DNA from 3 places in the Thomasclavelia ramosa DSM 1402 genome. Region 3 is predicted to be linked to each of the others. Evidence: predicted binding sites of a transcription regulator. Region 3 holds the regulator's gene; each other region holds the start of a gene.

Region 1 (3,290 bases), 770 kb from region 3:
AACTTATCTTTTTGCTTGAAATCAGTGATTCCCAATAAGAGCTGTCCTTCTTTAGTGTACTTTAGAGATGTTCCAAACTTCATTGCATCCATTCCCTGAGCAACCGCATAAATTACTTTTTCTCTCCCATAGTATTCACTAATAACCTTTTCACTGTCAATCCCATTTAAAACAGAAATTATTATTGTATTTTTATCAACACATTTTTTAATTTCCTTTATTACTTCTTCTAAAGCAGTCCCTTTTACTGCTATGATTATTAAATCAAATGGAACGGCATTAAAATACTCAACTAAATTAAATAAAACTTTCTCACCATTTATTGTAAATACAGTTTCCTGATATGCTTTTTTCCTTTTTTCATCAACTATAAATGTCACTGCTTCTCTAGTAATGTTTTTGCAATAAAATCTCCATATAACATTCCTAAAGCACCCATCCCAATAATTCCAACTCGTTTGATCACAATAATATCCTCCATAAGAAAAAAGCTGATCAATGACCAGCTTTTGCATCAAGTTTCAATTAATTATTTAGATAATTCAGCGAAATATTTGATTGTTCTAACCATGTTAGAAGTATATGAATTTTCATTATCATACCAAGCAACTGTTTGAACTTCAGTAGTTCCGTTGTCCATTGGTTTAACCATAGTTTGAGTTGCATCAAATAATGAACCATAGTTAATTCCAATAATATCAGAAGAAACTAATTGTTCTTCAGTATATCCAAATGATGGAGTAGCTGCTGCTTTCATAGCTGCATTTACTTCTTCAACTGTAACTTCACCTTCAACAACTGAAGTTAAGATTGTAGTTGATCCAGTAGGAACAGGTACACGTTGAGCAGAACCAATTAATTTTCCGTTTAATTCAGGGATAACTAATCCGATAGCTTTTGCTGCACCAGTTGAGTTAGGTACGATATTTACTGCAGCTGCACGAGCTCTTCTTAAGTCACCTTTTCTATGAGGTCCGTCTAATACCATTTGGTCACCTGTGTAAGCATGTACTGTTAACATGATACCAGATTTAATTTTAGCTAAGTTATTTAAAGCGTTAGCCATTGGTGCTAAACAGTTAGTTGTACAAGATGCTGCAGAGATGATTGTATCATCAGCAGTTAAGATATTTTCGTTTACTCCGAATACAACTGTTGGTAAGTCATTTCCTGCTGGTGCAGAGATAACAACTTTTTTAGCTCCTGCATCAATATGAGCTTGAGATTTAGCTTTAGATACATAGAAACCAGTACATTCTAATACTACATCTACACCGATTTCACCCCAAGGTAATTTAGAAGCATCTGCTTCACTATAGATTTTAATTTCTTTTCCATCAACAGTGATTGAATTTTCACCAGCTTCAACTTTATCAGCTAATGCATATCTACCTTGTGCTGAATCATATTTTAATAAATGTGCTAACATTTTAGGATCAGTTAAATCGTTGATTGCTACAACTTCATATCCTTCAGCACCAAACATTTGTCTGAATGCAAGACGTCCGATACGTCCAAATCCGTTAATTGCTACTTTTACTGCCATTCTTTATATTCCTCCTTGAATGTTCTTTATGCTCATATTATATTCCAGAAAGGCAAGAAAAGCAACTAATGTAACGGGTTTCATTGAAAAAAATTAAATATTTCACAAAAGATTCATAAATTTAACTTTAATGGAACAAAATCTAACATTATTCTTTTATAATATAAATTTAGTGACTTTTACAAGCCTAGTTTTACCGCAATCTTTCTTGCCTTTTATAGGCTTAAATGAATAATTATTATTTTAATTACTATACTTAAATGTGGAGGTAAGATAATGCATTTAGTTCCTACAGTAATTGAAAAAACAAACCAACGTGAATATGCTTATGATATATATTCACGACTATTAGAAGACCGGATCATCTTATTAACCGGTACTATTGATGATAAGATGTCCAGCAGTATTGTTGGTCAGCTTCTCTATTTAGAATCATTAGATAACAATGCTGATATTTTTATGTATATTAATTCCCCAGGTGGCAGTATCAATGCGGGAATGGCAATCTATGATACAATGAACTTTATCAAATGTGACGTTTCAACAATCGTAATTGGGATGGCTGCTAGTATGGCTGCCTTTTTACTCAGTGCCGGAGCTAAAGGTAAGCGTTGTAGTTTACCTAATAGTGAAATTATGATTCATCAGCCATTAGGAGCTTTTGAAGGACAAGCGAGTGATATTGAAATTAGTGCCAAACGAATCTTAAAACAAAAGGAAAAATTAAATTTAATTCTTAGTAAAAATACAAATCAGCCCATAGATAAAATTGTTATCGATACTGATCGTGATCACTTTTTAGAACCTGATGAAGCGCTTGAATACGGCTTAATTGATGAAGTTATTTAAAACGACCAACTTATGAAGTGAACCCCAAAAAATGATGTGTACCCAGTTTTCTGGACACGTTTAAATTTAGTTTTAAAAAAATTATGCCATGGATGCTAATCTGTACAAAACAGGTGGCATCCATTTTGTTTTTTCTGTATTCTTTTATTGCAGTAGAAAACTATGAAAATGAATACAATTCATTTTCATACCCATAATAGACTTCATTTTTTAATCGGCCAAAGAAAGTTTCCGTTACCGAATTATCATAACAGTTTCCTTTTCTAGACATCGATTGTATTATACTGTGTTCTTTTAATGAATTGATATAATGAGCATGTTGATATTTCCATCCCTGATCTGAGTGGAAAATCAATCCTTCAAGGATGGAAAACTTTTCATATGCCTGAGTCAGCATATTTGTAATTTGTTTAAGATTAGGATGCGGTGATAAATCATAGGAAATAATCTCATTTGTAAACCTATCTAATATTGGAGAAATATAACATTTTCCCCATGCAAAATTGAATTGAGATACATCAGTAGTCCATTTTTGTAATGGTCTACTCGCATTAAAATTTCTATTAATAATATTATCTGCTACATTCCCTTTATAAGAATGGTATCTCTCTTTAGGACGTTTACCTAATAATCCCATATTATGCATAAGTCGTTACACTCTCTTATGATTTACCAGATAACCGCGATTTAGAAGCTCTCTATGAACTCGACGAACTCCATAGCGTCCCCTTATTTTGATCAAAGATTTCTTTTATCAGTTTCATCATCTCATGCCTTTAGAAGATGCTTTAATCGATATCCTTTTTCACGAATTTCTTTAACGATTGCTGCTCTTAAACGTATTAGTTCTTCTTTCTCAGGAGGAGTAAGTTCACTTGATATTATAGATTTTTTC
Region 2 (3,290 bases), 1.5 Mb from region 3:
ATATTCCCCCAATTGTAATAGGTTTGACGATCGTTGCTTTTGGTACAAGCGCTCCGGAAGCTGCTATTTCTATTACTTCGGCGTTAGGCGGTAATGTTGATTTAGCAGTTGGAAATATTATTGGCAGTAATATAATGAATGTTTTGTTGATTCTAGGAATTACCGGGTGTATCGCTAAACTGAAGGTTAATAATAATACATATCGATATGAAATTCCTTTTGTAATGGTAATAACTCTAGTTTTATTAATGTTAGGAAAGTTTGGCAGCTCGATTGATCGATTTGATGGAGTGCTTTTATGGGGATTATTTTTACTGTTTTTATACTATTTATATCGTTTGGTTAAAAAGGGTGAAGAAGTGCCATTGGATGAAGTTGAAGAATTAGATGAAAAAGATACGCTGCTCCGACTAATCATCATGATTGTTTTAGGAATGGCGGCAATTGTAATTGGTAGTAATCTAACGATTGATGCAGCTACATATATTGCTGAAGAATTAGGGGTTAGTCAACGTTTGATTGGATTGACGATTATTGCTTTTGGAACATCGTTGCCGGAGTTAGTGACTTCAATGACAGCAGCTTGGAAAGGTAAGAGTGATCTGGCAATTGGTAATATCGTCGGAAGTAATATTTTTAATATCTTGTTTGTTTTAGGAACAACAGCTTTAATTTCCCCAAAAGCAGTTGCTTTTGAAAGTGGTTTTATTATTGATGGAATCGTTGCAATTGGGGCATTGTTTCTATTATATACTTTTATTGGTAGCGATGGGTATTTAAAAAAGAGTGGGGCAATTATTATGCTGATTGGCTATTTGGCATATTTTGTAAGCATTTTATAGGAGAAATATATGATTAAATTAGGTCATCGGGGATATAGTTCTAAATATCCAGAAAATACAATGTTAGCTTTTAAAGCTGCAATTGATGGTAATTTTGATGGTGTTGAAACAGATGTACAACTAACGAAAGATAATAGGCTAGTCTTGATTCATGATGAAAAGATTGATCGGACTTCTAATGGTAAAGGGTATGTAAAAGATTATACCTATGATCAATTGTGCCAATTTAATTTTAACTATCGTTTTGATGGAATCGAGGCAAAAATTCCGTTGTTAGAGGAATTGTTAGATTATTGTATTGGTAAAGATGTAATCTTAAATATTGAAATAAAAACTGATAAGATTCAGTATCCGAATATTGAAAGAATGACTTATATGATGATCAAAGAAAAGGGCTTATTAGATCGAGTAATGTTTTCATCGTTTCATTTAGAGAGTTTGCTTAATCTTAGAGAACTTGATGATAGTATTTATCTTGGCTATTTGTATGAAGATAATTATCAAGTCAATAAAGCTAAAGTATTTGAATATCGTTTTAATGGAGCACATCCTAAATATACTTTTTTAAATGAAAAGGAAATCAATGATTATTTGCGTCGGGGTATAGATGTAAATACTTGGACAGTAGATAGTGATGATATTAAAGATTTTTTAGTTGATGAGGGTGTTAAAACAATAATTACGAATAAAGATATCTAGGGTAAAAAGACCCTAGATTTTTTCTCATCCAGTAAATTAAGCAGTGATACAAGTGTTAGCGTTTTCATTGTGAAGTTAGTGTTTTTGTTGTGAAAAAATGCACAATATTACTTGTGTTTTTTGCAAATTTGGGGTACACTATCGGTGGAAACAAATTAAATATTTCACAATGAATCGGAGGAAGAAATAATGGCAGAAAAAAAAGCTGTTAACAAAGTAGTTGAACCAACTAATGAAGAAATCGATGCTCATGTTGATCAACTAGTTGCAAAAGCTCAAGTAGCTTTATCAAAATTTGAAGAATTCACTCAAGAACAAGTAGATTACATCGTAGCTAAATGTTCAGTTGCTGGACTTGATGCTCATGGTACATTAGCTGAAGCTGCAGTTAATGAAACTGGACGTGGTGTATTTGAAGATAAAGCAGTTAAAAACTTATTTGCTTGTGAATATGTAACAAGTAACTTACGTCACTTAAAAACTGTTGGTATCATCAATGAAGATCCACTTTTAGGAATCACTGAAATTGCTGAACCAGTAGGTGTTGTTTGTGGTATCGTTCCAACAACTAACCCAACTTCTACAGTAATTTTCAAATCATTAATTTGTTTAAAAACAAGAAACCCAATTATCTTCTCATTCCATCCAAGTGCTCATGCATGTTCAGTAATGGCTGCTGTAGTAATTAGAGATGCTGCAATCGCTGCTGGGGCTCCAGAAGATTGTATCCAATGGTTAGATCTTAAATCAATGTATGCAACTACTGCATTAATGAAACACCCAGGTGTTGCTACAATCTTAGCAACTGGTGGTAACGCAATGGTAGCTGCTGCTTACTCTTGTGGTAAACCTGCATTAGGTGTAGGAGCTGGTAACGTTCCTGCTTATGTAGAAAAAACTTGTGTATTACCTAGAGCTGTAAATGACATCGTATTATCAAAATCTTTCGATAACGGTATGATCTGTGCTTCTGAACAAGCTGCTATCGTTGATACTGAAATCTATGATGCATTCATGAAAGAAATCAAAAGATTCAAAGTTTACTTTGTAAATAAAGAAGAAAAAGCAAAATTAGAAACATTTATGTTTGGTGCTGTAGCATACAGTGATAACGTAAACGCTGCTAAGTTAAATCCAAACGTAGTTGGTAAACCTGCTACTTGGATCGCTGAACAAGCTGGATTCAAAGTACCAGAAGATACTCAAATTATCTGTGCAGAATGTAAAGAAGTTGGTCCAAATGAACCATTAACAAGAGAAAAATTATCTCCAGTATTAGCTGTATTAAAAGCTAAAAATACTGATGATGGTATCTTAAAAGCAACTCAAATGGTTGAATTCAATGGTTTGGGTCACTCTGCTGCAATTCATACAGAAGATCATGAAATTTCTAAGAAATTCGGACATGCATGTAAAGCAATCCGTATTATCGAAAACGCTCCATCTACATTCGGTGGTATTGGTTCTGTTTATAATGCATTTATTCCATCATTAACATTAGGTTGTGGTTCTTACGGACATAACTCTGTATCAAACAACGTAAGTGCTGTTAACTTAATCAATATTAAGAGAATCGGGAGACGTAATAACAATATGCAATGGGTTAAACTTCCTCCAAAAATTTATTTCGAAAGAAATTCGATTAAATATTTAAGAGACATGAAAAAAATGGAAAAAGCCATGATCGTTACAGATAGAGGTATGTACAATCTTGGTTATGTAGAAAAAATCGAAGATGTTATTAGAAGA
Region 3 (3,290 bases):
TTTATTTTTAAATTTAACATCTGCTTTTTCTAAAATTTCAATTGCTTCAGTGTATGTCATCCGTTTGAAATCACTGTTTTTAACTTTAGTAATTCGATTGATGCAATCTTTATCAATCATTGAAGCAAAGAATTCCATTTCCGCAGGAGCATTATCTAAAACGTAATCGATACAATATTTAACCATATCTTCAATTAAATCCATATCATCCTCTAAATCAGCAAAAGCAATTTCAGGTTCAATCATCCAAAATTCACTAGCATGGCGAGAAGTATTAGAGTTTTCTGCTCTAAATGCAGGACCAAATGTATAAACATCTCTAAAAGCCATTGCAAAAGCTTCAACATGTAATTGACCAGTAACTGTTAAGAAAGCCTCTTTTTCAAAGAAATCATCTTCAAAATTAGTTCCATCAATAGTTGTTGCTCTAAACATTTCTCCGGCCCCTTCACCATCGTTTCCAGTGATAATTGGTGTATGAACATAAACAAACCCTTGTGATTGGAAAAATTCATGAATAGCCATTGATAAAACACTGCGCAATCTAAAAATTGCATAGAAAGTGTTCGCACGAGGTCTTAAATGCGGTATTTCACGCATATATTCGAATGAATGACGTTTCTTTTGTAATGGAAAATCTTCATCACATTTACCTTCGATTTCAATCTCAGTTGCTTCAACTTCAAATGGTTGTTTTCCTTCAGGTGTCAACTTTAATTTTCCAACTACTCGAATTGAACTACCAGTAGATAATTTATCGATTTCTTCATAGTTAGAAATTTCTGCTTCTGTATATACAACTTGTAAATTTTTGAAGTATGTACCATCATTTAGAGCAATAAATCCCAATTTCCCATTGTTACGATTAGTTCGAACCCATCCCTCAAGTTCAACATATTCGTAACCTTCTAAATCCATCATTTGGTTACTTAAAAACATTTCATATAGTTCTCTAACCGTTATAAATTCAAACATATTAATCCTCCTAGTTTTTCCTATTATATACTTTATTTTATCCATTATTCAAGTATTATTGACGATTTGAATCCATCTTAATAACTAATTCTTGAATTGCTACAACAACATCTACCTGTTGTACCTCGACTCCTTCACGAACTGTAAAATGTGTATGTGTAAAATCAACGATACCTTTAATTCCTAAATCCATTAAACGATCAACTGTTGGTTGAACGTTTTCAGAAATAGCCAAGATTGCAATTTTACAGTCTTTAGGAAAAGTTTTTTCTAAATCATCAATATTATAGAGTTTAACACCAAAACGCTCTCCCTCTTTATTTTTATCTTGATCATAGCCGCAGACAATTTTTCCCACTGTATATTGCCAACGGTTATATTTTAAAATTGCACTACCAAGATTTCCGATACCAATCAAAATAATTGATTCGTCTAGTCCTAATCCTAATACCTCACTTAATCCGTCAATTAAATGTTTTACATCATAACCTTTACCACGTTGGCCAAAATTATCTGTCTTTGATAAATAAGTAAAATCTCTACGAATCGTCGTATCTTGAATACCTGTTAAACTAGATAATTCGCTTGATAAACAATTTTCTTTACCTTCATGCTGCATTTTTCTTAAAGCTTTAAGATAAACAGGATAACGAGACATTGTAGCGTTTGATATTTTTTTATCCATTTTGATTTCCCCCGCTAACCGATTCATTTTCTAAATCTAAATTTGGCTTAATCCCTAATGACAAATCACTAAATAATTTCAAATCGTACATCTGTTTTGCTGCTAAAGCAATCATCATTGCGTTATCAGTACAACAACTCATTGGCGGTAATAATAATTCTACTCCATCTAATTGGCCAACCGCTTCACCCATCGCATTTCGCAATCCACGATTAGCACTCACGCCTCCTGCCATTAATACTTGTTTAATACCATATTCTTTAGTAGCACGTATTGTTTTATTGACTAAAACCGATAAAACCACATCTTGAAAAGAGGCAGCTAAATCTTCTTGATTGATTTCTTCATTTCGCTGCATCGCTTTATGATTTAAATTAATTACAGCAGATTTTAATCCACTAAAACTAAAATTATAGCTTTCATCATCCAAAGGCACTGGTAAATTATAAGTATGATTACCTTTAGCAGCCATTTTATCGATTATAGGTCCCCCGGGATATGGTAAATTTAAAACTCGTCCCACTTTATCATATGCTTCTCCAACAGCATCATCAAGGGTTTGCCCAATTACTTCAAATTTAAAAGGAGCTTTTAATAAGACAAGTTCACTATGACCACCACTAACAACTAAACAAAGACTTGGATAGATAATATTTTGAACATAGTTATTGGCATAAATATGTCCAGCAATATGATGTACTCCAATCAATGGCTTATGATAAGCCATTGCAATCGTTTTAGCGGCCTGTAAACCGATATGCAAAGACCCAACTAACCCCGGTCCTTTAGTTACCGCAATAGCATCAATTTCATCAATCGTAACGTTAGCCTTATTCAAAGTTTCTTTTAATACTAGCGAAACACATTCAACATGTTTCCTACTTGCAATTTCTGGCACTACTCCACCATACATCGCATGAACATCAATCTGTGAGGCCACGACACTACTAAGAAATTCTCGTTCATCTTTTAAGATTGCCATAGCCATCTCATCACAACTTGATTCAATTGCTAAAATAAGTGACACCGTTATTCCTCCATTTCTTTTACCATCAAATACGCATCTTCATGATTATCCTGATAGTAATTTTTTCTTGTTGCGGCAATTTTAAAGCCACATTTTTGATATAAACTAATTGCTTTAGTATTAGAAACTCGGACTTCTAAATTAATATTCGAATAGCCTAAATGCTTTGTAATTTCATCACATTTAGTCATTAATATTTTAGCATAGCCTTTTCCTTGGAACTCTTTTCTAACACCGATAGTTGTTATTTGAGTTTGGTCTCCTAGTGTCCACATTCCTATATAACCAACAATTATATTATTATCTTCCAAAATCAAAATTGATGAAAAAGCATTTTTTTCTAATTCATATTTAAAAGCTTCTTCATTCCATGGCGAACTAAATAAATCATGCTCTAACTTTACAACTTCTTCAATATCACCTAAATCCATCCGTCTGATTAACATATTTTTTTCGCCTCAACATCTTTTAAATAATGAGGAACAAGATTATCAATATTTTGACAATAATCAACACTTTTACCAGCTTGATAAATACAATCACTTAAATCGAGTTTAACTTTGTTAATTCCGACTAAATCACTATCACCAATCACTTGAAAAT

What was found. Region 3 encodes Rex, which represses fermentation and respiration genes when NADH is low (regulators of the CRP and FNR family bind a similar motif). Its sites were predicted from a motif close to GTGAANNNNTTCAC; they were not measured.
Region 1: the regulator Rex is predicted to act here: its motif matches at 1,639-1,652, upstream of gap (type I glyceraldehyde-3-phosphate dehydrogenase).
Region 2: the regulator Rex is predicted to act here: its motif matches at 1,631-1,644, upstream of adhE (bifunctional acetaldehyde-CoA/alcohol dehydrogenase).

Annotation. Positions count from the first base shown of each region.
Region 1 is NZ_CP036346.1:484,815-488,104, reverse strand. It holds gene EYR00_RS02390 (ketopantoate reductase family protein) at 1-380, opposite strand, end outside; gene gap (type I glyceraldehyde-3-phosphate dehydrogenase) at 530-1,546, opposite strand; gene EYR00_RS02380 (ATP-dependent Clp protease proteolytic subunit) at 1,823-2,395, shown strand; gene EYR00_RS02375 (IS3 family transposase) at 2,556-3,041, opposite strand; gene EYR00_RS16025 (IS3 family transposase) at 3,048-3,137, opposite strand; gene EYR00_RS02365 (helix-turn-helix domain-containing protein) at 3,164-3,290, opposite strand, start outside.
Region 2 is NZ_CP036346.1:2,781,247-2,784,536, reverse strand. It holds gene EYR00_RS13300 (calcium/sodium antiporter) at 1-842, shown strand, start outside; gene EYR00_RS13295 (glycerophosphodiester phosphodiesterase) at 852-1,541, shown strand; gene adhE (bifunctional acetaldehyde-CoA/alcohol dehydrogenase) at 1,731-3,290, shown strand, end outside.
Region 3 is NZ_CP036346.1:1,252,008-1,255,297, reverse strand. It holds gene asnS (asparagine--tRNA ligase) at 1-975, opposite strand, end outside; gene EYR00_RS05970 (redox-sensing transcriptional repressor Rex) at 1,031-1,660, opposite strand; gene tsaD (tRNA (adenosine(37)-N6)-threonylcarbamoyltransferase complex transferase subunit TsaD) at 1,653-2,687, opposite strand; gene rimI (ribosomal protein S18-alanine N-acetyltransferase) at 2,690-3,133, opposite strand; gene tsaB (tRNA (adenosine(37)-N6)-threonylcarbamoyltransferase complex dimerization subunit type 1 TsaB) at 3,127-3,290, opposite strand, start outside.